DNA from 3 places in the Kribbella sp. NPDC050459 genome. Region 3 is predicted to be linked to each of the others. Evidence: predicted binding sites of a transcription regulator. Region 3 holds the regulator's gene; each other region holds the start of a gene.

The links. Region 3 encodes LexA, which represses DNA repair genes until DNA is damaged. Its sites were predicted from a motif close to TCGAACANNTGTTCGA; they were not measured.
Region 1: the regulator LexA is predicted to act here: its motif matches at 5,625-5,640, upstream of recA (recombinase RecA).
Region 2: the regulator LexA is predicted to act here: its motif matches at 5,690-5,705, upstream of AB0I12_RS23625 (DUF6504 family protein).

The regions. Positions count from the first base shown of each region.
Region 1 is NZ_JBFAJQ010000007.1:307,296-316,855, forward strand. Features, by position in the region: gene AB0I12_RS24260 (ATP-dependent helicase) at 1-2,704, opposite strand, end outside; gene AB0I12_RS24265 (hypothetical protein) at 2,814-3,941, shown strand; gene AB0I12_RS24270 (DUF3046 domain-containing protein) at 3,938-4,132, shown strand; gene AB0I12_RS24275 (GrpB family protein) at 4,164-4,724, opposite strand; gene AB0I12_RS24280 (hypothetical protein) at 4,764-5,555, opposite strand; gene recA (recombinase RecA) at 5,806-6,879, shown strand; gene AB0I12_RS24290 (regulatory protein RecX) at 8,507-9,001, shown strand; gene AB0I12_RS24295 (GNAT family N-acetyltransferase) at 9,168-9,560, shown strand, end outside.
Region 2 is NZ_JBFAJQ010000007.1:160,213-169,772, forward strand. Features, by position in the region: gene AB0I12_RS23595 (NAD(P)/FAD-dependent oxidoreductase) at 1-1,103, opposite strand, end outside; gene AB0I12_RS23600 (DUF4126 domain-containing protein) at 1,103-1,711, opposite strand; gene AB0I12_RS23605 (N-acetylmuramoyl-L-alanine amidase) at 1,859-3,796, shown strand; gene AB0I12_RS23610 (nucleotidyltransferase domain-containing protein) at 3,807-4,544, shown strand; gene AB0I12_RS23615 (YbaK/EbsC family protein) at 4,531-5,001, opposite strand; gene AB0I12_RS23620 (DM13 domain-containing protein) at 5,011-5,574, opposite strand; gene AB0I12_RS23625 (DUF6504 family protein) at 5,903-6,526, shown strand; gene AB0I12_RS23630 (SAV_6107 family HEPN domain-containing protein) at 6,523-6,996, shown strand; gene AB0I12_RS23635 (hypothetical protein) at 7,033-7,281, shown strand; gene AB0I12_RS23640 (DUF480 domain-containing protein) at 7,334-8,548, shown strand; gene AB0I12_RS23645 (cupin domain-containing protein) at 8,608-8,967, opposite strand; gene AB0I12_RS23650 (methyltransferase domain-containing protein) at 9,142-9,560, shown strand, end outside.
Region 3 is NZ_JBFAJQ010000024.1:34,222-43,781, reverse strand. Features, by position in the region: gene AB0I12_RS42065 (nucleoside hydrolase) at 1-891, shown strand, start outside; gene AB0I12_RS42060 (TetR/AcrR family transcriptional regulator) at 884-1,468, opposite strand; gene AB0I12_RS42055 (GNAT family N-acetyltransferase) at 1,544-2,113, shown strand; gene ubiG (bifunctional 2-polyprenyl-6-hydroxyphenol methylase/3-demethylubiquinol 3-O-methyltransferase UbiG) at 2,156-2,932, shown strand; gene AB0I12_RS42045 (LysM domain-containing protein) at 2,933-3,514, opposite strand; gene lexA (transcriptional repressor LexA) at 3,917-4,708, shown strand; gene AB0I12_RS42035 (glutathione peroxidase) at 4,757-5,266, shown strand; gene ligD (non-homologous end-joining DNA ligase) at 5,382-6,356, opposite strand; gene AB0I12_RS42025 (ATP-dependent DNA helicase) at 6,375-8,372, opposite strand; gene secD (protein translocase subunit SecD) at 8,436-9,560, opposite strand, start outside.

The DNA of each region.
Region 1 (9,560 bases), on a different contig from region 3:
CTCGCAGCTCGGTCCGCCCGAGCAGCTCCGCCAGCAGGCTCTGGTCCAGCGCGAGCGCGGCGGCGCGCTTCTCCGCGAGCGGGCTGTCGCCCTCGTACATGAAGGCGCCCACATAGCCGAACAGCAACGACTTCGCGAAGGGTGATGCCTCCGGCGTCTCGACCTCCACGACCGAGATCCGGCGCTCTTCGATCCCGGTCAGCAGATCCTTCAACGCCGGCAGGTCGTACACATCCTGGAGGACCTCGCGCAGCGTCTCGAGCACGATCGGGAACGAGCCGAACTTGCTGGCCACACTCAACAGCTGCGACGCGCGCTGCCGCTGCTGCCACAGCGGTGATCGACGTCCCGGGTTGCGGCGTGGCAGCAACAACGCCCGCGCCGCGCACTCCCGGAACCGCGCCGCGAACAAGGCGGATCCGCCGACCTCGTTGGTCACCAGATCCTCGATCTCGGCCGGATCGAACAGGACTAGATCCGCGCCCGGCGGCGCCTCGTCCGTCTCCGGCAGCCGCAGCACGATCCCGTCGTCGCCGGACACCGACTGCGCGTCCATCCCGTACCGATCCCGGAGCCGCGCGGCGATCGCCAGCGCCCACGGACCGTGCACCTGACCGCCGTACGGCGAATGCACGCAGACCCGCCAGTCGCCGAGCTCGTCGCGGAACCGCTCGACGACGATCGTGACGTCGTCAGGCACGCGGCTGGTCGCGTCGCGCTGCTCGGCGAGATACGACACCAGATTGTTCGCGGCGAACTCGTCGAGGCCCGCGGTCCGTGCGCGCTCGACCGCCTTGCTGGCCGGCAACGACGCCATCTTGCGAACGAACGCTCCGGTCGCCGCGCCGAGCTCCGCCGGTCGCCCGACGGCGTCGCCCTTCCAGAACGGCAACCTGCCCGGCTGACCGGGGGCGGGGGAGACGAGCACCCGGTCGTGCGTGATGTCCTCGATCCGCCAGCTCGACGCGCCGAGCGTGAACACGTCGCCGACGCGTGACTCGTACACCATCTCCTCGTCGAGCTCGCCGACCCGATGGTTCGTCGACTCGCCGACCAGGAACACCCCGAACAGCCCGCGGTCCGGGATCGTCCCGCCGCTGGTGACTGCGAGCCGCTGAGCGCCAGGCCGGCCGGAGATCTCACCACTGACTCGGTCGAAAACGATCCGCGGTCGCAACTCCGCGAACTCGTCGGACGGGTAGCGACCGGACAGCATGTCGAGCACGCCGTCGAACGCCGATCTCGGCAGCGTCGCGAACGGGGCGCAGCGTCGCACCAGAGCAAAAAGGTCGTCGACGTCGATGGGCTCGAGCGCGACGATCGAAACGATCTGCTGTGCGAGCACGTCGAGCGGATTCGCGGGGATGTGCAGACTCTCGATCAGCCCGTCCTGCATGCGCTGCACGACGACGGCGGTGTCGATCAGATCGCCGCGGAACTTGGGGAACAGCACGCCGCGGGAGACGGCGCCGACCTGGTGACCGGCGCGTCCGACGCGCTGCAACCCGCTGGCGACCGACGGCGGCGCCTCGACCTGGATGACCAGATCCACGGCGCCCATGTCGATGCCGAGCTCGAGGCTGCTGGTCGCCACGACGCACGGTAGCCGCCCGGACTTCAGGTCGGCTTCGATGAGTGCACGCTGCTCCTTGCTGACCGAGCCGTGGTGGGCCCGCGCGATCAACGGCGGCGCGGCAAGTGATCCGCCTGACTGCGCCATCAGCTGAGCCGGCGAGCCGAGCTCGGGCAGCTCCAGCTCGGCGCGCTCGGCGGCGATCTCGTTCAGCCGGGCTGTCAGGCGCTCGGCGAGGCGGCGCGAGTTCGCGAAGACGATCGTGGAGCTGTGCCGGCTGATCAGGTCGAAGACCTGCTCCTCGACATGCGGCCAGATCGATGCGTGCTGTTGCGGCCCGGCCGCGGACCCTGAGGTCTCCACCTCGGTCGCGGCCAGCTCGGCCATGTCTTCGACGGGGACGACGACACTGAGGTCCCACTGCTTCGTGAACTTGGGCTGCACGACCGTGACCGGTCGCTCGCCGCCGAGGAACCGCGCAACCTCTTCCACCGGTCGCACGGTCGCGGACAGACCGATGCGCTGCGCCGGCTTCGGCAGTAGCGCATCGAGCCGCTCGAGGGTCAGCGCCAGATGTGCACCGCGCTTGGTCCCGGCGACGGCGTGCACCTCGTCGACGATGACGGTCTCGACGCCACGCAGCGACTCCCGGCCTTGCGACGTCAGGAGCAGGAACAACGACTCCGGCGTCGTGATGAGTACGTCGGAGGGCCGCGACGCGAACCGTCGCCGCTCGGCGGCCGGGGTGTCGCCCGATCGCACCGCGACCTCGACGTCGATCGGCGCCTCACCGAGCCGGCGGGCGGTCTCGCGGATGCCGATCAGCGGGGCGCGGAGGTTCCGCTCGACGTCGACGGCGAGGGCCTTCAGCGGTGACACGTAGAGAACCCGGCAGCGCAGCTTCGGGTCGGACGGTGGCGGCGTCGTCGCCAGCCGGTCGAGTGCCCAGAGGAAGGCCGCCAGCGTCTTCCCGGAGCCCGTCGGGGCGACCACCAGCGCGTCCCGGCCCGCGGTGATGGCGTCCCACGCCTCGAGCTGGGCCGGGGTGGCCGCCTCGAAGACGTCGCCGAACCACGCCCGGGTCGCGGGCGAGAACCGGCTCAACGCGGTGGTCTTCTTCACGCCGACCATCTTGCCGGGTCCCGCCGACAGTTTTCACGAACCGTCCGGTCGCCCACCGTGAGCACACGCTTTCCGTCCGATGCACAGCTTGTCCCCTTCGTCTGGAATGATCGACGGCATGATGAACCGCGTACGTGCAGCCCTCGTCGTCGTGGCCTGCCTGGTCGGGCTGACCGGGTGCGTCAAGCTCGACGCCGACCTGAAGGTCGGGTCGAACGAGACGGTCTCGGGGACCATGAAGATCGGGGTGGACAAGCAGCTGCTGCAGTCCAGCGGCCAGTCCCTCGACAAGGTCCGGCAGCAGATCGAGAGCAGCATCAAGTCGGGCGCCACCGAAGGCGTCGAGTGCAAGTCGTACGAGGATGACAAGTACGTCGGCTCGGATTGCTCCTTCAAGAACGTGCCGTTCGACAAGATGGGCAGCTCGAGCGGTGACGGCGTCAGTTTCACCAAGGACGGCGACAAGGTCACGGTGACGGTCAAGGCCAGTAACCTGGGCAGCAACCTGCCGTCCGGTGGCAGCCAGCCGGACGTGAACTTCAAGATCACCATGCCGGGCAAGATCCTCGAGCACGACAGCGGTGCGAATGTCAGCGGCCGGACGGCGACCTACGACAGCATCGACAAGCTGGGGAAGATCTCCCTGACCTCCGAGGCCGGCGGCGGGTTCCCGATGTGGGCCCTGATCCTGATCATCGTGCTCGTGGTGCTCGCGATCGCCGCGGTTGTCTTCTTCATGCTGCGCAGCCGGAAGGCGAAGGGTCCGCAGGGCTACGGCCAGCAGTTCCCGGGGCAGTACCCGGGCCAGCCGGGTCCGTACGGCGGCCAGGGGCAGTACCCGGGGCAGCCCGGATACGGCCAGCAGCAGTACGGCCAGCCCGGACAGCAGTACCCGGGTCAGCCCGGTCAGTACGGCGGGCAGCCGGGCCAGCCAGGTCAGTACGGCGGGCAGCCGGGCCAGTACCCGGGCCAGCCGCAGCAGGGGCAGCCCGGTCAGGGACAGCCGCCGTACGGCGGGCAGCAGCCGGGGCAGCCTGGTCCGCAGCAGTACCCTGGGCAGCCTCAGCAGGGGCAGGGACAGTGGGGCTCGCAGCCGCCGCAGCAGCAGGCTCCCGGTGGTTGGGGTCAGCAGCCTGGACAAGGGCAGCAGCCTGGTCAGCCGCAGCAGGGTTCGCCCTACGGCCAGCAGCCGCCGCAACAGGGCGGGTGGAGTCAGCCCCCGAAGGACGACGACGGGCAGGCATGAGACTGACGGAATTCTGGGCACGGATGGATCACCATCTCGGGCCCGCGTATGCACGGACCTGGGCAGAGACCCAGGTGGTTCAGGAGCTCGACGGCCGCACGGTCGTTGAGGCCCTGGCCGACGGTGAGGCCGCCAAGGTGGTGTGGCGAGCCGTGTGGGCGCACCTCAACCTTCCACCCAGTGAGCGCTGATGCTCAGAGCAACGACTCGAGCCGCCCGCAGCTAGCTGGTCCATCCGGTGCGGGCGGCCCATTCCTCGGCCGGTAGATAGATGAGATCGCAGACCGGGTCCTTCAGGTCGGCGTAGTCGCCGATCTCGAGCCGGAGCGCGGCGGCGTGCTGCTTGAAGACGGCGTACGCGCGTGCCGTCTCCGGATGATTGCGCAGATAATCGCGGAACAGCAGCGCGTACCGCTGGTTGGCCCGGCCAGCGACCCGGATGTGCAAGTTCACCCGGCGGCGGTACATGGGCTCGACCAGCATCCGCTTCACCCAGTGGATGTCGTCCGCGGGCAGCCCCGGCACCGGATGGTCGCGTCGCGGTGGGCGGAGTTCCCAGTCCGCCGCGACCATCCGCTCGGCGACGTCGTCCAGTTCGGGTTCGGTGGCCACCGTCACCTGGATGTCGAGGATGTCCTTGGCCGGCAACCCGGGGACCGAGGTCGAGCCGATGTGATCGATCCGCTGGACCAGTTCGCCGAGCTGTCCACGGATCGCGTGCGCGGTCTTCTCGTACTGCGCGGGCCACGTCTCGTCCGGCTGCACGATGACGATCTCGTTCATGCGCAGATCATCCCAAGCCCGCCCGGGCCTGGGACAGCTTCAGAGAGGTTTGACCCGGAACCCGCTGGTGATGAGCAGGTCCGCGGCCTCGTACGCCGCCTTCTTGATGCCCTTGCGCTCGTCGAAGAAGCCGCCGACCACGCCGACGCCGGGAAGCTTCCCGACGAACCGGGCGCCCAGGCTGCCGCGCGGACGCTCCTCGAACACCTCGCTGAGCCCGCCGAACAGCTTGCTGAGCCGCCAGACCAGCCGCACGCCCTTGCGCAGCCCCATGTCCTTCGACACCTCGTCGAGGCCCAGTTGCTCCGTGACGTCCTTGCCGGCGACCTCCGGGTCGTCGTACTTGAGGACCTCGTCAGGCGTGATCGGGCGGTCGGTGAGGACCCGGATGATGATCGACGTCCGGTCGGCGTGCGCCTCCACGCCGTACTCGCGGCAGACCGCGCCGATCACCATCGCCTGCACCGCCGCGCCGAGGGTGTCCTTCATCGGCAGCCGATCCGCCGCCGCGCCGCTGAGCCGGGGGAGTCCGGCGACGACCGCGGCGAATCCGCCCAGCCGCTCGACCCACCAGTCGCAGCGCTCGGCCAGCGGGAGCGTCGGCCACTCGTCGTGGCCGGGCACCTTCATCTGCAGCAGCCGGTCGATCGCGAGGATCAGCCCCTTCTCGGCCAGGTTGGGCTTCTCCTGGTCGGAGTAGTCGGTCAGGAAGCTGCGGATGCCGAATGGATCCTGCGAGCGGAGCGCGTCGAGCACGATGTCGATCCCGAACTCCACCCGGCTGATCGCGAGGACCACGGCGGAATCGGGTACGTCGGGACGGTCTGTCACGCCCGCAAGAGTAGGGATCGGCCGGGTCAGGATGGTTGCCCGGACAAGCTTCGGCGTGTCAGTTGTGATTCGAACACGTGTTCGGGATACTTTGGTGCTCGGAAGGTGGCCGGGACGGCCGAGTTGTCCACAGATTCGAAGTGGCTGCGAAAACTGTCCGTGGCGGCGAATACCTTCTCTGGCGACAACGAAGTTCCTTCGGGCGGCCGGCCGGCGGCCCCGATTATCAGATGGGTCAGGTGGCAGTCACATGGCGGGTGCAGCGAGTGCGGAGCGCGCGGCGGCCGATCGCGAGAAGGCGCTTGCGACCGCGCTGACGCAGATCGAGCGGCAGTGCGGCAAGGGTGCGGTGATGCGCCTGGGTGAGCAGGGCAAGGCACCGATCGAGATCATCCCGACCGGCTCGATCGCGCTCGACATCGCGCTCGGGATCGGCGGTCTGCCGCGCGGCCGGGTGGTAGAGATCTATGGTCCGGAATCCTCCGGTAAGACCACGGTCGCCCTGCACGCGGTCGCGAACGCCCAGCGGGCCGGTGGGATCGCGGCCTTCATCGACGCCGAGCACGCCCTCGACCCGGAGTATGCGCGGAAGCTCGGCGTCGACACCGACGCGCTGCTGGTCTCGCAGCCCGACTCCGGTGAGCAGGCGCTGGAGATCGCCGACATGCTGGTCCGCTCCGGCGCGATCGACATCGTCGTGATCGACTCGGTGGCCGCGCTGGTGCCCCGCGCCGAGATCGAGGGCGAGATGGGCGACAGCCACGTCGGTCTGCAGGCCCGGCTGATGAGCCAGGCGCTGCGGAAGATGACCGGTGCGGTCAACGGCACCGGGACGACGGCGATCTTCATCAACCAGCTGCGCGAGAAGATCGGCGTCATGTTCGGTTCGCCGGAGACCACGACCGGTGGTCGCGCGCTGAAGTTCTACGCGTCGGTGCGGCTGGACGTGCGCCGGATCGAGTCGCTCAAGGACGGCACGGACGTGGTCGGTAACCGGACCCGCGTCAAGGTCGTGAAGAACAAGGTGGCTCCGCCGTTCAAGCAGGCCGAGTTCGACATCATCTACGGTCAGGGCATCAGCCGCGAGGGCAGCCTGCTCGACCTCGGTGTGGAGCAGGGCTTCGTCCGCAAGGCCGGCGCCTGGTTCACGTATGAGAGCGACCAGCTCGGCCAGGGCCGGGAGAACGCGCGGAACTTCCTGCGTGACAACCCCGATCTGGCCAACGAGCTGGAGAAGAAGATCAAGGAGAAGATGGGCATCGGCCCGACGCTCGACGCCCCGGCCGACGAGGCCGCCAAGGCCGAGGTTGATGTCGACTTCTGATCGCCCCTCCGCGGGCGGCAGCGTCCCCCGGCAGCCACCGGCTGCCGACGACGCTGCCCCCGCGGCGCTGTCTCTACCCCACGACGAACGCCTCGCCCTGGCCCGCAAGCTTCTGGCCGAGGGCGTGACCGGGGCTGCGAACTCCACGGACACAGCGGCCTCCACCGAGCGCCCGTCGTACCGGCGTACGTCGGCTCGCCGGGTGTCCGCGGAGCGTGGCGGCGATGTTGCAGCTGACGAAGGCGACGCTTCGTCCGCAGGCTCGAGGCGAGGAACACGTCGTACGCGAGGTCGTGGCGCGAAGCCTGTCAACGCGTGGGACGACTCCGACGACTTCCTCGACAGCGGGGAGACAGAGCGGAGCACCGGCCGACGCACCAGCTCCATCAGGCGAACTGTCGGCACGGTCGACCCCTGGGACGAGCCGTCGAGCGGCTCAAGCAAACGAGGTCCTCGCCAGACACCCGCGCGGCCCGATTCCGAGCCGCAGGCTCCATCGACCGCCCGACGCAGTACGTCGCGGCGCCATACCGACGCGAATCCGATCGACCCGTGGGGCGACGAGGACGAGCGTCCAGCCCAGACCTTCGAGGCCCAGGCAGCCGCCCGCCAAGCCGAAGCCCAAGCGTTCGCCGAAGACACCCCCACGCCACCCCGCGACTCCCCGGCCTGGCCCAGCAGTTCAGCAACACCCGCGGCCCGGCGTGACTCATCTACCTCGCGCGACACCAGCGAGAAACCGGCCGCCTTCGACCCCTGGGCAGACCCAACCGACGACGCCGCCCCCGCCGAGGACCAACCAAAGCCGACCGCCGCACCCAAGGCCGAGCGCCCCTCGAGCACGGAGGACAGACCCGCGGCCAAGGGGCAGTCAAAGCCACCCATCGCGGCGGACCGCTCGTCGCAGTCTGACGACGCGCTCACCGAAGCTGGCTGGCGTGGCCCGGCCGATGACCCATGGGCAGATCTAGCCAACGCTTCCGGTCACGAGCGGCCGTCAGTCGACTCACCCGCCGAAGACTTCAGGCGAGACGCCGCCGACGGATCCACCGACGAACCTAGCGACGGGTCGGCCGACGAGCTGTGGGCGGATGTCGCTGATGCATCTGCTGGCGAGTCGTCGGATGCCTCTGGGAGTGCCGAATCGCGTGCCACGGCAGACCGGGCGCAGCGGTCCCGCCCCAGCTCGGCCGGTGTCGCGTCCGGCACCTCGGGTACCGACGCATCCAGGAAGACGCCGACGGCAGCGCCTCGTGGGTCTCGCCGCGGCGCGGCCGGTGCGGCGTCTGGCGACCCGGGCGCTGACGCGTCCAGGGAGACGCCGACTGATTCGCGTCCGCATGCGCCGTCCTCGGCGGTTCGTGAGGACTCGATTGCAGCGCTTCGCGAGACGCTCGCTGCAGCGTCTGGTGAGACGTCGTCCGCGGTGCCTCGCGTGGCGTCGGCCGCAGCGTCCGGTGAGGCGCCGGCTCCGGTGTCTCACCGGACTTCGAGTGGGGAGCGGCGGGGTTTGGCGCGGCGCCGGGTTGGTGGTGGGTTTGGGCGGCGTGGGAAGCGGCCCACGGGTGATGAGCCTGAGGGGACGGGGGATCCGCAACTTGATGGGGAAGCGGGTGATCCGTACTCGGTGGCGCGGACGATCCTGCTGGACAAGCTGACCGGACAGCCGCGCACGCGGACCGAGTTGGCTGACCTGCTTGCTGAGCGGGAGATTCCGGAGGAGGTCGCCGACGAGGTGCTGGATCGGTTCACCGAGGTCGGGTTGATCGACGACGCGGCGTTCGCGAACGCGTGGGTGGAGTCGCGGCATCGCGGACGCGGACTGGGCAAGCGTGCACTGGCGCAGGAGCTGCGGCGGCGCGGAGTGGACGACCAGCTGGCGCGGGATGCGCTCGAAGAGCTGGATCCTGAGCAGGAGGAGCAGACGGCTCGCGAGTTGGTACGGCGGAAGATGCGGTCGATGCGTTCGCTGGATCGGCAGGTGGCGATGCGACGGCTGGTTGGCATGCTCGCGCGCAAGGGGTACTCGGGCGGTCTCGCGATGAGCATCGTCAAACAAGAACTCGACGCCGGCCACGACGAGTTCCTACTCCTCGATTCCTCCGGCCTGGAACCCGAGTAACCCGTTCCTGAGGGGCAGACCGGCTGGGGCGGCCGCAGGACTCAGCACCGGGCTGGGCCTGGGCTTGGCGTCGGTGCCGTCCGCTGCTGGGCCGCCGGCTCGAGTGACGCTCAGGCGATGTTGGATTGGCGGGTCCCAGTGTCATGAGCTTGTTGGAGGTGTGGGGATGGGTGGGGTGGTTGTGCGGGCGGGGGTTGTGGGGGATCGGGTGGGGATTCGGCGGTTGTTGGGGGAGTTGCATGGGGAGGGCTCGGCGGGGTCGGTGAGTTTGCCTGTTGTGCGGCAGGATGCGCGGACGTTTGTTGCTGTTGAGGGTGATGACGTGGTGGGGGTCGTGGTGGGGACGTTCGTGGATTACGGGCGTGAGCCGTACGGGATGGTCGAGGAGTTGGTGGTGGCGCCTGAGTGGCGTGGGGTGGGGACTGGCGCGGCATTGCTTGGTGAATGCCGGGCGTGGTTGGCGGCGTCGGGGGCGGAGGTCGTGTTTGTTTCGGCGGTCGATGAGGAGGCTGCCGAGTTCTATGTGCGGGCTGGGTTCAATCGGTGCGTCGGGCCGTGG
Region 2 (9,560 bases), on a different contig from region 3:
CGGACGTGCAGACCACGGGCGACCAGGAGGTCCAGGACATCGTCGGTGGGGTAGCCGTGGACCAGCACGGACCAGGCGTGGTGCCCGGCCGGCGCGGTGCCGCTGGTACGGACGACAACGGTCGGGGTCCCGTGCAGCACGGTCTCGAACGGCAGCTGCGGGATCGGGTCCTTCAGGCCGAGATGTACGACGTACGCGGCCTGGGCCTGGTGTGTGGAGAGGATCCGCTTGCGGACCTTCTTGGCGGCGGGGTCGTCGACGAAGGACTCGTAGAGGACCCGCGGGTCGATGTCGCTCACGACGATGTCTGCGCGCAGCTCCTCACCGTCAGCGAGCCGTACGCCGGTCACCGCGCCGCCGGATGTGGTGACGGCGACTACCTCGGCGCTCGTGCGGACCGTGATCTTCCGTTCGCTGGCCCGCTGTACGAGGGCGTCGGCCAGGGCTCCGAAACCGCCTGCGATCGTCCAGCGGCCGAAGGTGCGCTCCAAGTACGACCAGACACCGACGTACCCCGGCGTGAGTCTGGCGTCCGATCCGCCCTGGGCTGCGAAGTGTCGCAGGACCGCGCGGGCGCGGTCGTCAGTGAGCTCGCGCTGAGCGACCTTGTCGAGCGACTGCCACGGCTTGAGGGCACGGAGCGTCTTGATCGGCAGCCTGTCCTCCAGCGGCGGCTCCAGCGAGGTCTTTCGGAGGAGCTGCCACGTCTCGCCGTACGCGTCGACCAGAGCGGTCCACTGTGCGGCCACGGGTGCACCAGCCAGGTCTGTCCACGCTTCTTCCTGCGCACCGCGGTCGCTGATCGGCAGGTCGAGTACGGAGCCGTCGGTGAACATGTGACGCCGCGGCTCGGACACCGGGTCCAGCTGCACCAGACTCTCGATAGGGCGACCGCTCTTGCGGAACAGGTCACGCAGCGCGGCCGGCAGCGTCGTACTGGCTGCACCGGCGTCCCAGGTGAAGCCGTCGGCCTCGACGCGGCCCAGTGCGCCGCCGAGATGCTCATCGCGTTCGCAGACGGTCACCTTGTGACCCAGCTTGGCCAGCCGCACAGCACTCGCGAGACCGGCCAGACCGGCCCCGACGACAATCACATCGGCCATCAGACAGCACTGCTCCCCGTCACAGGACTACGTTTGTCGCGCCAGGCCTTGAACCTGGCAGAGCCGCGCCGGATGAACCGGAACCCGAAGTACACCGCGATCAGGCCGAGGACCAGCAGGACGCCTGCGATGACGAGCGCGACCTCCGGGTGGAACGCGGCCAGCGACACCACGCCGGCGACCGCGACGTCTTCGCCGGACGACGCGGCGATGTTGGTGACCGGCTCGGGGGAGGTGTTGATCGCGAGCCGCAGGCTCGACTTCACCGCGTGCGAGAGCAGCGCCACCACGCCGCCGGTCGTCGCGATCAGGGCCTGCTGCAGCGTGCCGGCCTCGCTGGACAGCAGCGCCGCCAGGATCGCACCGATCGTCGGCCGGATGACGGTCGAGATCGCGTCCCACGCGGAGTCGATGTAGGGGATCTTGTCGGCGACGAACTCGAACGCGAACAGCGCACCCGCCGCGATCAGCACCGGCGTGGTGGTCAGCGCGTGCGGCACGTCGCCGGCGCCCGCGAACCGGCCCAGCAGGCCCAGGATCAGCACGCAGGCGTAGGCGTTCACCCCACTGGCCCAGCCGGTCGTGACCGCCAACGGCAGCGCTTCCATCGTCGTACTCCGTAATCCCTCTTCGTCAGTATCGAACCCGACGACGTGAGTTTTGGTTAACCGTTGACATCCGCGTCGCCTCGACCCACAGTGACTAGGCTGCCAGTCTGTGTGACCGGCACCCGCCCACGGGTTCAGGAGAACATCATGCTGCGTCGTCCGAAGATTCTTGCCGCACTCGCTGCGGTAGCGCTGCCGGTCGCCTTGACCGGCGTGTCGTTGGGAGGTCCACCGGCCGAGGCGTCCCAACAGGGTGCGCCGTCCCCGTCGTCAACGTCGTCAGCTGTCGCCGCGTCGGCGTACAGCGCGGCCGCCGCGAAGTACGGCGTACCGGAGTCGGTCCTGCTGGCCGTCTCCTACGCGGAGTCCCGCTGGGACGACCACGCCGGCGCGCCGAGCACGTCCGGCGGCTACGGCCCGATGCACCTCACCGGACTCGGTGCGTCCGAGGTGGCGGACCTGTCCGGGAAGCAGAAGGTCGCGACCGCCGAGTCGCTGCAGACGCTGCAGAAGGCGGCGGAGCTGACCGGCCTCGACCAGGGCGCGCTGCGCTCCGACGTGACCGCCAACATCAACGGCGGCGCGGCGGTGCTCGCGTCGTACCAGAAGTCGCTCGGCCTGCCGGTCGGCGCGGACACCTCGCCCGCCGCCTGGTACGGCGCGGTCGCGTCGTACGCCGAGGCGGGGGACAAGGCCGGCGCCGCGGGGTTCGCCGACGACGTCTACACGATCATGGCCAAGGGCGCGGCCCGGACCACCAACACCGGCCAGCAGATCGTGATGCCGGCCGTCGCGGTGACGCCGGACAAGTCGCAGCTCGGCAAGCTGTCGCTGCCGGCCGGGGTGCAGCCGTCCACGTCGGACGTGGAGTGCCCGGCGTCGCTCGGCTGCGAGTGGCTGCCCGCGCCGTACTCGGAGTTCGGTGCCGGCGACTACGGCAACCACGACCTCGCGAATCGGCCCGAGACCGGCAAGATCGACTACATCGTCATCCACGACACCGAGGGCGGCTGGCAGGGCGTACTGAACCTGGTCCAGGACCCGACGTACGTGAGCTGGCAGTACACGATGCGCTCGTCGGACGGCCACATCTGGCAGCACGTCAAGGCCAACGACGTCGCCTGGCACGCCGGCAACTGGTACGTGAACATGCACAGCATCGGGATCGAGCACGAGGGCTTCGCGGCCCAGGGCGCGACCTGGTACACCGAGGCGCTGTACCGCAACTCGGCCAAGCTGGTGGCCTACCTGGCAGCCAAGAACGACATCCCGCTCGACCGGGCGCACATCATCGGCCACGACCAGGTGCCGGGCACCGTCCCGTCCACGGTCCGCGGCATGCACTGGGACCCGGGACCGTACTGGGACTGGGAGCACTACATGGACCTGGTCGGCGCGCCGATCTGGGGCAAGTCCGTGTTCCCGGTGAAGGCAGGCTCGATCGTCACGATCAAGCCGGGCTTCGCGGGCAACGTCCAGGTGATCAACAGCTGCGACGCGCCCGGCACGCCGTGCAAGCCGCAGGGCACCAACTTCGTCTACCTGCGCCAAGCGCCGGACGACAACGCTCCGCTGGTCAAGGACCTCGGTCTGCACCCGGACGGGTCCAACGGCACCATCGAGGTCTCCGACATGGGCTCCCGCGTCGCAGCAGGTTCGGAGTACGTCGTGGCCGAGCGGCAGGGCGACTGGGTGGCGGTCTGGTACCTGGGCGCGAGGGGCTGGTTCAAGAGCCCGGCGTCCGCCCCTGACGCGTTCGCCAAGCCGGGCCTGGTCGTGAAGCCGAAGGCGGGCAAGACGTCGGTGCCGGTGTACGGCCGGGCCTACCCGGAGAAGTCGGCGTACCCGGCCGGCATTCCGTACCAGACGGTGACGCCGCTGCAGTACACGATCGGCGAGGGCCAGGCCTACCCGGTCGGTGACCTGAGCATCGAGACCGACTACTACCGGGCCGTGACGTTCGCCGGTGAGCCGCCGGCGGACCACGTCCAGGTGCTCGGGAAGGACAAGTACTACCAGATCTGGTTCGGCCACCGGATGGCGTACGTCCGGGCCGCCGACGTGGATGTCCGACCGGCCGTCTAATCTGGCTGTCGTGATCGACGAAGCCGTCCAGCCGCTGCTGGACGGCTTCGTTGCGTCTGTCCGTGAAGTCGCCGCGGTCGAAGCGATCTGGCTGCACGGCTCGCTGGCGCTGGGGGACTATCAATTGAGGCGCAGCGACCTGGATGTCGTCGCCGTGGTGTCTTCGCCGCCGACGCCGGCAGTGGCCGAACTGCACCAGGAGCTGATGCGCTCGGATCCGCTGGCAGCCAAGCTGCACTGCTCCTACATGCTGAGGTCGCAGCTGGCCGACCCGTCGGTGCGCCACCCGACGTTCGCCCAGGGCCGGTACTTCGACCGCCCGGTGACGCCGGTGACCCGCCGGGAGCTCGCGATCGGCAACCGGACGCTCTTCGGCCCGGCGCCGGCCGGCCTGCTGCCGCCGACCAGCGACGAGGAGCTCTTAGCCTTCATCCGCCGGGACCTGCGCGAGTTCTGGCTGCCGGCCACCCGGAAGCGGTCGAACTGGTACGCCGACATCTGGGTCGACCTCAGCCTGCTCACGATCGCCCGCGCCCACGTGACGCTGGCCACCGGCGACCTGATCACCAAGCGCGCGGCCTTCGACGTCCTGCCCCGCCTCGGAGCTCCCGCGGACGTCGTCGAGGACATCAGACGCCGCCGCTACGGGCCGGCGTTCCGCACCGGTCCCTGGTGGCGGCACACCCGCGCCGGGCTGACGCGGCGCTTCGTGCGCACCGCGATTCCCGCCGTCCTCAGTTCACGGTGACCGGCGTGCCGTCGGTGAGCTTCAGCAGCTCGCCGTACGTCGTCGGGAACACCGAGCGCGGGATGCCCGCGGCGGCCCAGATCACCGGGTACTGCTCGAGGGCGGTGTCGACGTACGTCGGGACGCGGCCCGGGTGCCCGACCGGGGCGACGCCGCCGATCGACTGACCGGTGTGCTCCTTGACGAACTCCGGCGTGGCCCGCTTCAGCTTCCCGATCCCGAGCTCGGCAGCGACCTTGGCGGTGTCCACGCGGTGCGCGCCCGAGGTGAGGATCAGCACCGGGGCGCCGTCGCCGGCGAAGATCAGGCTGTTCGCGATCGCGCCGACCTCGCAGCCGAGCTCGGCCGCCGCGGCCGCCGCCGTCGGCACCGCCTCGTCGAGGATCACGATCTCGCCGGTCGCACCGGCCGCGGCCAGCGCGTCGGCCACCTTCTGCACATTGGGATGACTGCTCACGGGGTGAGCTTAGGTCAGCCCGGCGGCGCCGAACGACACGTTGAACCGGTCGCACCAGATCACCGCGCTGCGGAAGTCGCCGAGCCGCACGTCGGCGGGGATCGGGTAGTTCTGGTTGCCGTGGTTGCCCTTCAGGGTGCCCAGGGCGCGGTACCGCCCGTCGTCGAAGACATGCCGGCCGGCCTTGCCGGCGACCACCTTCGCGTCGCTCAGCCAGACCTTCAGGTCGGGACCGTCGGAGGTGTCCAGGTTCTCGATCCGGAGGATCCGGCGGCCGTCGGGCAGGGCGAGAACCGCGACCGTGCCGGACGTCCGGTGTTCGTGCGAGATCAACTGACCGGTCAGCAGAACCCTGGGCTGCGGCGCCGGCCGGGAGGCCGGCCGTTGCGGCCCGGCGGAAATTGTCGGTGGCCTGGTCGACGATGAAGTCGTGGAGATCGGAACAGCGCCGGGCAGTGCCTCGTCGACGACCTTGTCGGTGACGAGCCGCCACGGCTGGAAGAGCGGCAGCGCGATCGCTGCCACCACGACGGCGACCGCCGCCGCGGCCGTTCCGGCTGCCCGTTTCCGCATCGTTCGTCCCTCCGTCCCGGAGCTTCCAGTCTGGCGCCCGGACCGCGCCCCCGGCGGCGCGCCGGGCTTACGGACCGTTGACGACTGTCGGCGGACGGCGATACGCTTCCCTTGTTCGAACAGATGTTCGATTACCTCGAACCCGGTTTCGTCGGGAGGCCGGACCGAGGTGGACCGGACAACTGGACGGCTCCGGTGCGGAGTTGCGGCCGCATCGGAATCCGGTGGTCCCGGCGGGTCCGGCACCGGGGTGGTCCTCGACCCCCACCCCGTGCCCACCCGCCGGGCCGCCGACTCGGGGCCGGTGGTGATCAGGAGGCGATGGGACATGTGGGAGTTCGACGACGCCGTCGAGGTGCACTCGATCGCGGTGGACGGTGTGCAGGTCCCCGACCAGTTCCTCTGGCGCGGCCGCCTCTGGCGGGTCCGCGCGGTCAGGTCGCAGTGGACCGAGACCGCGGCCTGGTGGGAGCGCGGCGTCATCGGCACCGGTGACATCCACGATCCGTACGCCGTCCGCACCGACTTCGCCGGCGCCACCTCTGCGTACGACGCCCGCGCCGACCGCGCGTTCGACCGGATCGACCCACGGGCCGACTCACGAGCCGACCGGCGGGCCGCGAGTACCGATTCGCTGGCCCGGATCGACGCGGCCACCGTCGCCGAGGCCTGTTCGGCGGCCCGCGCCGCGGCCCGTCCGGCCCGGGCGCACACAGCCGGCGTGGCAGCGGCGGCCAACCCCCGCTCGCGCCCCGCTGCCACGCTTCCCGCCGGCCCGCATTCGGCCGGCACTCCGGCGGCCGTCGGGGTGCTGGACGCCGACTGGGGACCGGAGCGCACGGTCTTCCGGGTGGAAGCCGGCTGTGGCCGGAGCGGCCGGCAGGAGATGTTCGACCTCGCCCACGACCCGGACTCGGGCCGCTGGCAACTGGAAAGGGTGACCGACCGATGACTGTTTCACCGGTGTCGCCGGCCGCGGCCGGCGCGGCCAGCCGAGAGCTGTTCCGTGCCCGCGCCGCCCTGGCCGAGGCGACGGAGACCAACGACCATCTGATCCGCTACTCGAGCGCCCACGTCGCGGCGCTCCGGGTCGCGGCCGCGGTGCTCGCCGTCCGCGCCCGCCCGGTCCGGTCGGGCAGCCGCCGGCGGGTCCAGCGCAACGCCTGGGTGCTGCTCGCCGAGGTCGCGCCCGAGTTCGGCGAGTGGGCCACGTTCTTCGCCGCCGGCGCCGCCCAGCGCGCCGCCGCCGAGGCCGGGCTGGAGCGCGCCGTCAGCACCCGCGAGGCGGACGACCTGATCCGCGCCGTGGAGACCTTCTACACCCAGGTGGAAGCCAGCCTGCGGTTGTCCACAACGCCGGTGCTCACCGCGACCACCGACCCGCAGTCCGTCCTGACCCAGTCCTGGATGCGAGCCAGCTGAGGCGCGCATCCGTCCCGCGTTGAGGAGATCCCGACCGTGAGCGAACCCTCCCGAGGCCTCGGCAAGGACCTGTGTGGTCGTGTCCACGCCCTCACCGGTGCCGAGTGCTACCTGCCGGACACGCATTACCCACGTCCTCACCAGGCGCTGTCCGGCGACTCCTGGCACGACGGCCTGTGCACGCGGTGCGCGGGTTCCGGCATCCAGGCCGACATCCTCTGCCCGACCTGCAACGGCACCGCGTTCGAGCCCCTGATCCTGCCCGACACCTACCAACCTGGGTGAGTCAGCCGAAAGGTGTTCATCCGTCGGCCGGGCAGCGTCTAGGGTCGGCGGGGTGAGTGGACTTCCGGTGTTGGATGTCGAGGAGCAGCGGGTTCTCGGGAGCCTGCTGGAGAAGCAGGTCACGGTGCCGGCGTCGTACCCGTTGACGGCGAACGCCCTACGGACGGCGTGCAACCAGACCAGTAACCGGGATCCGGTGGTCGACTACGACCAGGGGACGGTGGAGCGGGTCGCGCGGGCGCTGCGGGACCGGGAGCTGCTGCGGATCGTCTGGGTGGATGTCGGACGGCGGACGCTGAAGTACCACCAGATCCTCGACGAGAAGCTCGAGCTCGCAGCGGACGAGCGGGCGCTCATCACCGTGTTGCTGCTCCGCGGGGCGCAAGCACCGGGCGAGCTGCGGACGCGGGCCGAGCGGCTGCACAAGTTCGAGGACCGCAGCGACGTCGAGGCGTCCCTGCAGCGGATGGCGGCGCGACCCGACCCGCTGGTGCGGGAGCTGGAGCGTCGTGTCGGTCAGCACGACCGTCGTTGGGTCCACCTCCTCGGCCCGGTGCCCGAGGTGGAGGCCGCCGTCGCCGTCGAGAGCGTCGACCGCGACACGGTGATCGCCGACGGAGCGGACGAGCGTGACGCCCGGGTGCGCTCGGCGTACGACGCCGTCGCGGGGACGTATGCGGACGAGTTGCTCGACGAACTGGACGCGTTGCCGTTCGAGCGGTGGCTGCTCGACCGGGTGGTTGCCCACGCCAACGGCCGCCCGGTGGTGGAGGTCGGCACGGGGCCGGGGCACGTCACGGCGTACCTGGCCGACCGGGGCGCGGACGCCACCGGCATCGATCTCGCGCCCGAGATGATCGCTGAGGCCCGCCGGCGGTTCCCGCACCTGCAGTTCGAGGTCGGCGACCTGCGCCGGCTCGGCCGGCCGCCCGCGAGCTCCGGCTGGGCCGCGGTCCTCGGCTGGTACTCGCTCATCCACCTGGCCGCGTCCGAGCTGCCCGGCGCGATGACCGCGCTGACCCGTCCGCTCGATCCCGGCGGCTGGCTGGTCCTCGCACTCCACGCCGGCGAAGAGGTCCGGCACGTCGACGAGCTACTCGGCCACGAGGTCAGCCTCGACTACGTGCTCCACGAACCGGCGTACGTCGTCGGCGTGGCCGAAGCCGCAGGCCTCACCGACATCGAGTGGTACCTGCGGGGTCCCATCACCGCCCGCGCCGAAACCACCCGCCGCCTGTACGTCATCGGCCGGACACCGTCGCACTAGCCGAGCCCGGGTGAGGCAGCAACCCCTCCGATGCTGCCTCAGCCGGATCGGCCGCTGCGTCAGGCCTTGGCGTACGTCTCCGCGGACAGCGACTCGAACTCCAGGCCGACCGCCGGGCCGTCGCCGACGACCCACGCGTCGTGCCCGGGTTCGATGACGTAGGCGCTGCCCGGCAGCAGCCGCGCCTTGGTGCCGTCGTCGTGGACGACCTCCATCTCGCCGGAGAGCAGGGTTCCGACGTGACGGACCTGGCAGGAGTCGCCGCCGATGACCGGACGGATGCACTCGGACCAGCGCCAGCCAGGCTGGAAGGTGATCCGGGCGACACTGGCGCCCGGCAGCTTCACGACGTCGACGCTCGTCTTGTCCGGTGCGCGTCGCTCGTCCGGCTCGTCGAAGGACTTGCTGAAGATGGCCATGATCCCTCCCTGGTGATCGCATCTCCCCTTGTGTCGAGAGTGCGCCGATCCCCGCCTCGGCGACAGATCCGGGGACTTAAGGACCGGTTACGACGGGCGGCGGGCAGACCGCGGGCCCGGTGGAAGTAGGGTGTGGCGCGGTGGGGTGGCGATGGGGGACCGGCTGGAGGGTTGATGGTGGATCGGCGGCGCAGCGTACGGACGGCGTTGGTGGGCGAGGCGCTGCGCGTGGCGTTGGCGGGACGTGAGCGGACCGACCCCGGCGCCGGGCTGGACATCGTCGACCTCGGCGGCGGGACCGGCGGCTTCGCCGTTCCGCTGGCGGTCGAGGGGCACCGGGTGACGGTGGTCGACCCGAGCCCGGACGCGCTGGCCTCACTCGAGCGCCGGGCCCGCGACGAAGGCGTCAGTGAGCTGGTCCGCGGTGTCCAGGGCGACGCCGCGGAGCTCCCCGGCCTGGCGGGGGAGTCGAGCGCGGACGCCGTGCTGTGCCACGGGGTGCTGGAGGTCGTCGACGACCCGGTCCAGGCGTTGCAGGCGATGGCCTCGGTGCTGCGCGAGGGCGGCGTACTGAGTCTGCTGGTTGCCCAGCG
Region 3 (9,560 bases):
CTGCTGGCGGCGCGGCATCCCGGGCTCGACCTGAAGGCAGTGACATGCGCCGGCGGGAACGTCGGCATCGACGATGTCGTGCGCAACACCCTCACGGTGCTCGACGCCGCGGGCCGTCCCGACGTACCGGTGGCTCGCGGCGCCGCCGTACCGCTGATCCAGCCGGTGCGGGCGGCGCGGCACGTGCACGGTGAGGACGGGCTCGGGGACCTGGACTGGCCGCGGTCGACGCGCCCGACCGACCCCCGGCATGCGGTCGAGCTGCTGCGTGACGTACTGCGCGACGCCGCCGCGACCGGCGAGCTGATCACGCTGATCCCGCTGGCGCCGTTGACGAACATCGCGCTGTTGCTGCGGACGTACCCGGAGGCGGCGCGCGGGCTGCGCGAGATCGTCTTCATGGGCGGAGCCGCCGGGATCGGGAATGCGACGGCGTCGGCGGAGTTCAACATCTGGACCGACCCGGAGGCGGCCGCGATCGTGCTGGCCGCGTCCCGCGACCTCGGCATCCCGCTCACCATGTACGGCCTGGACGTCTTCTACGACGTCGTCGTGACACTGGACCAGGCCCGCGCGCTGAGCGGATCCCCCTCGGCGGAGCTGGCCGGGAAGCTGATCGAGAAGCGCAGCGAGCGGTTCGGGTCCGACGGCGGGAGCATCGGCGACGGCGGCGCGGTGTGCGCGGTGATCGACCCGTCCGGCCTGACGACCCGGGAGTACCCGGTGCGGATCGAGTTGTCCGGCGGCTGGTCGCGCGGCCGGACGATCGTCGACACGCGGCACGCGGCCGATGTCGCGAACGACCCGCACGGGCCGGCGACGCCGATCCGGGTCGCGACGGCGGTGGACGGCAAGCGGTACGCCGAGCTGTGGCTGGCGACCGTCAGCTGAGCAGCTCGAGCAACCGGGCGCGTACGCCGTACAGGAACAGGTCGAGGCCGGCGGCGAACAAGTCGTCGGGCGGATCGGACACGACGGCGGCGAGGCTCCATCTGGCGGTGACTTCGAAGAGGTGACGCACGTCGGACTCCGGTACGCCGATGCGCACGAGCGCCTCGATCTGGGCGCGGATCAACGCGGCCCGGGAGCCGGCGCCCCGGTCTCGGTCCGGTGCCGCCTTGGACTGGATCAGCCCGGCGAGCCCTGGATGGTCGGCATAGAAGGCGCGCAACTCGAGCGAGCCGGACCGGGTGAGCTCGATCCACTCGTCGACGGTCGTGAGCTCCTCGTACGCCGTGGTGTCCGCGGTGAACTGGTCGAAGGCGTTCCGGGCGACCAGGTCGAGCAGCTCGGACTTGTTGTGGACGTGGTGGTACAGCGACGGGGCACGGACGCGTAGACGCTCCGCGACCGCGCGCATCGTGACGCCGTCCACGCCGTCGGTGCGGATGACGGCCAGGGCGGCATCGGCGATCGCGGCGACGGAGATGCCGGCCGCGGCGTGGGACGAAGGATCGCGTCTGGTCACGGAATCTCGTTGTCCGGGGTCGAGGGTCGGAGGTACTGTCTAACGTTGTTAGACAGAGTAGCCGAGGATGGTGCCGTGACTGGATTCCGACCCGCGTACCCGTTGCTGACCGAGCGGCTGGAGCTGCGGCCGCACCGGATGGACGACCTGGACGACCTCTTCGCGTTCCACTCCCGCCCGGAGGTGGTGCGGTACACGCCGTGGCCGGTGCGGAACCGGGAGGAGACCCGGGCCGCGCTCGAGCGGAAGCTGCCGCAGGGTGAGTTGACCGAGGACGGGCAGTGGCTGGTGCTGGCGATCGAGCTGCGCGAGACCGGGACCGTGATCGGCGAGGTGCTGCTGAAGTGGGCCAGCGCAGCCGACCGCCAGGGCGAGATCGGCTTCGCGCTGCATTCGGACTACCAGGGCAAGGGGCTCGCGGCGGAGGCTGCGCGGGAGATGCTGCGGGTCGGCTTCGACGAGCTCGGGCTGCACCGGGTCGTGGCGATCCTCGACGACCGGAACACCGCGTCGGCGCGGTTGCTCGAACGACTCGGGATGCGCCGGGAGGCACATCACCTGGATGCCGCGTGGTTCAAGGGCGAATGGGCGAACGAGTACGTGTACGCGCTGCTCGAGGACGAATGGCGTGGCCCGACCCGTTGATCGGACGCCGACGCTGCCGGAGAGTTTCGGCAGGGGGCTGCGATGCGGATCGACAACCAGGTGTACGACCGGATCGGCGACGGCTGGTGGGACGAGGAGAATCCGCTCAACCTGCTGCAGGGCAGCTTCACGCCGGGGCGTTTCGCGTACTTCCGCGACGTACTCGCACGGACCGGGACCGATCCCGCCGGGCGGTGTGTCGTCGACATCGGAAGCGGCGGCGGTTTCCTGGCCGAGGAGTTCTCCCGGCTCGGGTGCCGGGTGATCGGCGTCGACCCGTCGGAGGTTTCGGTCCGTACCGCCGTCGGTCACGCGAGCACTTCCGGCCTGGACGTGCGGTACGTCGTCGCGGCCGGCGAACATCTGCCGCTGGCCGACGAGAGTGTCGATCTCGCGTATTGCTGTGACGTGCTCGAGCATGTCGCGGATCTGGACCAGGTGCTCGCGGAGACCGCTCGGGTGTTGAAGCCGGGCGGGGTCTACCTGTTCGACACGATCAATCGCACGTTCGCGTCGAAGATCCTGGTGATCAAGGTGATGCAGGACTGGCGGCTGACCAGGGCCTCCGATGTCACCTGGCACGCCTGGGCGATGTTCATCAAGCCGCCCGAACTCGCCGAGGGTCTGCGCCGGCACGGGCTGCGGCTGGGTGAGATCGCCGGGCTCGGGGTGCGGGCTCGCAAGCTCGGCGTACTGCGGAACTTCGTCCAGGTGCGGCGGGGCGGGATCAGCATCGGCGAGTTCAGCCGGGCGCTGGACGTCGGGCAGGTAGCGAGCACTCGCGTGTCCTACATGGGCTACGCCGTCAAGGCGCGGTGATCAGCCGACGACCGGGATCTGCAGGGTCTGGCCGGGAAGGATGTCGGCCGGCGTGGCGAGCTTGTTGAGGTCGGCGATCTTTTCCACGACCGTCACGGGGTCGACGCTCGGGTTGGTGTCCTCGGCGATGGACCAGAGGGTCTGACCGGGCGCGACCTGCACCGGCACGGTGTGGGTGAAGTGCGGCCCGGGCTCCAGGACGCCTGCGACGCGGAGGCCGAGGACCAGGATCGCGGCGCCGAAGACGAGGACCGACACGGCCGTCAGCAGCATCCGGCCGCGGCGGGTGAGGCGCAGCGGCTGCTGGGGGTGGATCTCTCGCCCGAGCGACTCCCCCGAGCAGCCGCGCACCGGGAGCCGGTCGGTAGATGCACCCTCGATCCGCGGGCGGCGGCGCGGCGCGACCACCGGCGACGGCACCGCCGCAGGCGACGCGGAGCGCGCGACCGGCTCAGCCAAACGCCGCCCGGTCGGGGTGGTGGGGTGGGAGACCGGGGGCGGGACCACGCGCAGGGGCCGTGGCGACGCCTGCTGTGAGCGGCGCGGGGCCGGCACGTCGGCGGCGACAGCTGCTGTGCTCATCGGATCCTCCAAGACCTCGGTCGGTGCGCGTTCTGCGGTGCTGGTTCCTGTCTATCGGCTGCCTCCGACAGTTTCGTTGCGGTCCCCACCCCACCGCCCCGGTCTGTTCTGGAGACCGCCTCATCCGACCGACCCGAACACCTGTTCGATCGAACGCCTGTACGAATGATTAACCGACAGCCACCCGTCGCGCAACCACCTCCAACCGGGACACGCCCAGGAAATTCCCTGCCGCGGCAACACCCCGCGCACGCCTTATAACCTGACACCCGAACAAACATGCGAACCGACACGCCTTCGAACAGATGTTTGAAGAATCTCAGGATTCGGTCTACGGTCATCTCAGTCGAGCAAGCTTCGGCCGGTGGACGATCGCCGGCCCGACCCGAGGAGCAATCAGCGATGGCCAGGACGCCGAGCGGTTCCAGCAAGGACGAGACCGTGGACAAGGCGGCCGACAAGTCGGCGGGCAAGGCGGACCGCACGGTCGCCGAGCTGCCCGACGGGCCGGCCGACGCGACCGGGCTGACCCCGCGCCAGCGCCGCGTGCTGGACGTCATCCGCGATTCGGTGGACAGCCGCGGCTACCCGCCGTCGATGCGCGAGATCGGCGAGCGGGTCGGCCTGACCAGCTCCTCCTCGGTGTCGCACCAGCTCCGGGTCCTCGAGCAGAAGGGCCTGCTCCGCCGCGACCCGAACCGGCCGCGCGCGATCGAGGTCCGCTACCCGGGCGAGGTCGACGCCGCGGCCCGCAAGTCGGCGCTCGGCCCGGTACGCCAGACGGCGTACGACGAGACCGGCGCCGGTGACGCGCACCCGGACGCGGCGTACGTGCCGGTCGTCGGCCGGATCGCCGCCGGTGGCCCGATCCTCGCCGAGCAGGAGATCGAAGAGGTCTTCCCGTTGCCCAAGGCAATGGTCGGCGAGGGCACGCTGTTCATGCTGCGGGTCAAGGGTGAGTCGATGATCGAGGCCGCGATCTGCGACGGCGACTGGGTCGTGGTCCGTCAGCAGCCGACCGCGGAGAACGGCGACATCGTCGCCGCGATGATCGACGGCGAGGCAACCGTGAAGACGTTCAAGAAGACCAAGACCGAGATCCTGCTGCTACCACACAACCCTGCTTTCGAGCCGATCGACGGCAAGGACGCGATCATTCTCGGAAAGGTCGTAACAGTTCTGCGCCGAGTCTGACATATCGGACGGCGAGCGAAGTCGGGCGTGTCGTGTCAGCATTGAGTCATGACGACTGTCTATGACTTCAGCGCGCGCCGGATCGAAGGCAATGAACAGTCTCTTGCCGATTTCCGCGATCAGGTGCTTCTGGTGGTGAACACGGCGTCGCAATGCGCCCAGACCCCGCAGTACACGGGTCTGCAGAAGCTCTACCGGACCTACCGCCGGCAGGGCTTCGCGGTGCTCGGTTTCCCCTGCGACCAGTTCGGCCACCAGGAGCCCGGCGACGAGAACGAGATCGCGAACTTCTGCTCGACGATCTACCACGTCACGTTCCCGATGTTCGCCAAGATCGACGTCAACGGGTCCCGCACGATCCCGTTGTACAACTGGCTGAAGCGCGAGCAGGGCGGCCTGCTCGGCGGCCGGATCAAGTGGAACTTCACCAAGTTCCTGGTCGGCCGGGACGGCCAGGTGATCGCGCGCTACGCGCCGACAAACTCGCCGGAGAAGCTGGTCGACAAGATCGAGGCCGCACTCGCGGTCCCGGCCCCGTCCCGGGAAACGAACGACTGAATTCCCGGCATTTTCTGCGACAGTTGAACAGAAAGCGTCTCAGCGCCGCAGAACATTCACCGCATTTCGAACATTTCCGCCCGGGACTGCATGTCGTCACCGGACCTGAATGCATTCAGTCGCGTCCGACGAGAACCGATTCCGGGTCGATGTCGAGGCGCAGACCACGCCATACCGGATGCCGGAGGCGGCCGTCGCCGCCCCAGCCGGAGAACGTGACCTCGGCGACCAGCACCGGGTCGAGCCAGTGCGCGCGCCGCCGGTCCGTCGTGGGGATGCCGGCCGGGTCGAAGGCCGGCTTGGCGATCTCGAGCCCGGTCAGCTCGGCGCTCAGCATGTCCAGAGTGGCGAAGTCGAGGCCGGAGCCGACCTTGCCGATCAGGACCAGCTCACCGTCGGAGTAGGCGCCGCAGTAGAAGGAGCCGATTCTTCCTTCCCGGTTCCCCTCCCCCGGATGCCAGCCGCACAAGACGACGTCCCTGGTCTGCACGGGCTTGATCTTGATCCAGTCGGAGCTGCGCCGGCCCGGCAGGTACCGCGACTTGCGGCGCTTCGCCACCACGCCCTCGAGCCCTTGCGCGGCAGACTGTTCCAGCGCCTCGTCGCCGTCGGTCAGCGCCGGCGGGACCTCCCAGAACGGGTCGCCGATGTCCAGCGACTCGAGCAGCCCGCGGCGCTCGTCGTACGTTGCGTCCAGCAACCACTGGCCGTCGAAGCGGAGCAGGTCGAACAGCCGCACCGAGACCGGCACCTCGGTGATCAGATGCCGGAGCTGGCGTGGATCGCGGACGTGCATCCGCCGCTGCAGCAGGCCGAACGATGGCGCGCCGTTCTCGTCGAGCGTGACGATCTCTCCGTCCAGCACGGCGGGCAGACGCAGGCCCGGCGCGTCCGCGAGACCGATGAGCTCCGGGTACCCGCCGGAGACGTCGTGGCTGTTCCGCGACCAGAGCCGGCAGACGCCGTCGTCGACCTCGGCGATGACGCGGATGCCGTCCCACTTCATCTCGTACGACCAGCCCGCGCCGGACGGCATCTGTCCCAGCGCCGCCATCATCGGCAGCACCGGCGGACCGGTCACCGGACTCATGACCGGCTCATGACTGGCTCATGTCGTCTGCAGTCGCTTCAGGGCCCCGAGCACCTTCTCACGATCGGCGGTCGGCCACATCGGCGGCAAGGAGGCGCGCAGGAACGCGCCGTACCGCTGGGTGACGATGCGGGGGTCGAGGATCGCGACCACGCCGCGGTCCGAGCTGCGGCGGATCAGCCGGCCGGTGCCCTGCGCGAGCAGCAGCCCGGCGTGCGTCGCGGCCACGGCCATGAACCCGTTGCCGCCCGCCTCGTCGACCGCGCGCTGGCGGGCCGCCATCAGCGGCTCGTCCGGGCGCGGGAACGGGATCCGGTCGATGATCACCAGGTTGCAGGTCGACCCGGGCACGTCGATCCCCTGCCACAGCGACAGCGTGCCGAACAGCGAGGTCTCCGGGTCCTCGACGAACTCGCGCGACAACTCGCCGAGCTGGGCGTCGCCCTGGCAGAGCACCTTGAGGTCGGTCGCCTCGCGCACCGCGGCGGTCGCCGCCTCCGCCGCGCGACGCGACGAGAACAGGCCGAGGGTCCGGCCGCCGGCCGCGGTGATCAGGTCGATGATCTCCTCGAACTGCTTCTTGCCCAGCCCGTCGCGGTGCGGCGGCGGCAGGTGCTTGGCGACATACAGGATCGCCTGCTTCTCGTACTCGAACGGGGAGCCGACGTCGAGGCCGCGCCACGGCAACGGACCGGTCTCGGACGATTCGTCGAGCTCGGGCATCTCCTCGTCGTCGTCGAGCTTGTCGGCCGGTCGCAGGCCGACCTGGCGGGCGATCGCGTCGAAGTCGCCGCCCAGCGTCAAGGTCGCCGAGGTGAGCACCGCCGTACGGTCGCGGAGGACCAGCTCACGCAGCAGGCCGGCCACGGTGAGCGGGGCGATCCGGAGCTCGCGGCCGAAGCGGTCGCGGTCGATCATCCAGACCACGTCCGCGTCGCTCAGTGCGGCGACCCGCTCGGCGACGTCGAAGATCTCCTTCACCGCACCCTTGGACTGCCGCTTGGCCCCGTCCGGGTCGTTGTCCTTGTCGTCGGACTTCTTGTTCAGGTCGGAGTACATCGCGCGGGCCGCGTCGCGGACCAGGGCCGCGGCCTCAAGGACCGGCCCGTTGGACGCCTCGATCCGGCCCTCGCGGGTGCCGTCGAGCGCGGCGCGGAGCGCGTCGGAGGCGTCGATCAGGTCGTCGGCCTTGTCGTCGTCGACGAACCGGCGGCCGCGCTTGGCGGCGCGCTCGACCATCTGCGGTGAGAGCTCGTCGCCCGCGGCGCCGGTGACGCGCGCGGGCAGCTCGTGCGCCTCGTCGACGATCACGACGTCGTGCTCGGGGAGGACGATCCGGTTCTCGAAGGCGTCGATCGACAGCAGTGCGTGGTTCGTGATGATGATGTCGGCCTTGCGGGCCTCTTCCTTCGCCTTCTCCGCGAAGCACTCCTCGCCGTACGGGCATTTCTCGGCGCCGAGGCACTCGCGGGCGGCGATGGAGACCTGCTGCCACGCCTGGTACTGGTGCGAGGGAGCGTGGTCGCGGTCGCCGGCGCCGCCGTCGGTCAGTTGCTGCTCGGCCCAGTCGCGCAGCTCGACGACCTGGCGGCCGACCTCACCCGCCGGCGGCACGTCGACGAGCATGCCGTCGTCGTCCGGCGCGCCCTCGCGGATCCGGTGCAGGCAGGCGTAGTTGTTCCGCCCCTTCTGGATCGCGTACTTCGGGCGGCGCGGCAGGAGCTTCTCGGTCGCGTCGAGCAACGCCGGCACGTCCCGGTCGACGAGCTGCGCCTGCAGGGCCAGGGTCGCCGTGGAGACGACCACGCGACGGTCCTCGATCGCATGCAGCAGCGCGGGCACCAAGTACCCAAGGGACTTGCCGGTGCCGGTGCCGGCTTGGACGAGAAGATGCGACCCGTCGTGCATCGCGGTGTCCACGGCTTGCGCCATCTCCACCTGCCCCGGCCGGGTCTGACCGGCGATCCCGGACACGGCAGCTTCCAGCAGTTCCCGCACATCTACACCCACCGCCACACCCTAGCCCGCCGGACGGACAGATTTCCGGTCCGGCGGCCGGGGTGTGGATAACCCGCTGTGCTACACGACTGCGCCGCGGTCCGGCTGGGCGTCCCGATCCACCTGCGCGCGCTTCGGACGCGGCGGCGGGGCCGGGTAGCGGCGCTCGAGCTCGAGGAGCAGCGGGGCCGCGGTCAGGTTGGAGGAGTACGTGCCGACGAGGATGCCGAGCAGCAGCGCCAGGGCGAAGTCGGCCAGTGAGTCGCCGCCGAGGAACAGCAACGCGGCGAGGATGAACAGCGTCGAGATACCGGTGTTGACGGTTCTCGGCAGCACGTTCACGATCGCGGTGTCGATGATCGTGCCGAGGCCGTCGGTGGATCGCGCGCTGCGGGTCTCACGGATCCGGTCGAAGACGACGACCGAGTCGTTCACCGTGTAGCCGATGATGGTCAGGATCGCGGCCAGGAAGATGCCGTCGATCGGTTTCCCGGTCCAGGCGAACACACCGACCACGACTGCGACGTTCTGCACCAGCGCCAGCACGGCGCCGGCGCCGAAGGTCCAGCGGAACCGCGCGGCGAGATACGCCAGCTGGGCGAGCAGGGCGATGCCGAGCGCGATCAGGCCCTTGTTCCGCAGCTCTTCACCGAGCGACGGGCCGATGCTCTCGTTGCGGATCACCTCGGCGTCGCCGCCGATCCTGGCGAGCGACTCCTTGATCTTCACGGCCTCGTCGTCGCTGATCGTCCCGGTCCGCACGGTGATGTCGTCGGTGCCGGAGGCTTGTACGACGGCGGTCGGGTATCCGGCCTCGGCGACGGCTGCCCGCGCCTGGTCCGGCGTGACGCGTTGCGCCGTACTGACCTCGATCAGGCGGCCGCCGGTGAACTCGATGCCGAGGTTGAGCCCGCGGACGGCGACACCGGCCACGCTCACGACGATCGCGACGGCCGTGATCACGAGCCAGCGGCGGCTGTGCTTCATCAGCGACGGCCGGCGGGCCTCCAGCCAGGTCCGCACCCGGCCGTGCCCGGCGATCCCGCTCAGGCCCGGGTGGCGCAGGACGAAGCCGCGCGCCACGACGAACTCGGCGAGCACGCGGGTCACCACGAGCGCCGACAGCATCGACGCGATCACACCGATCGACAGCGTCACGCCGAAGCCGCGGACCGGGCCGGCGGCCAGGAAGAACAGCAGACCGGC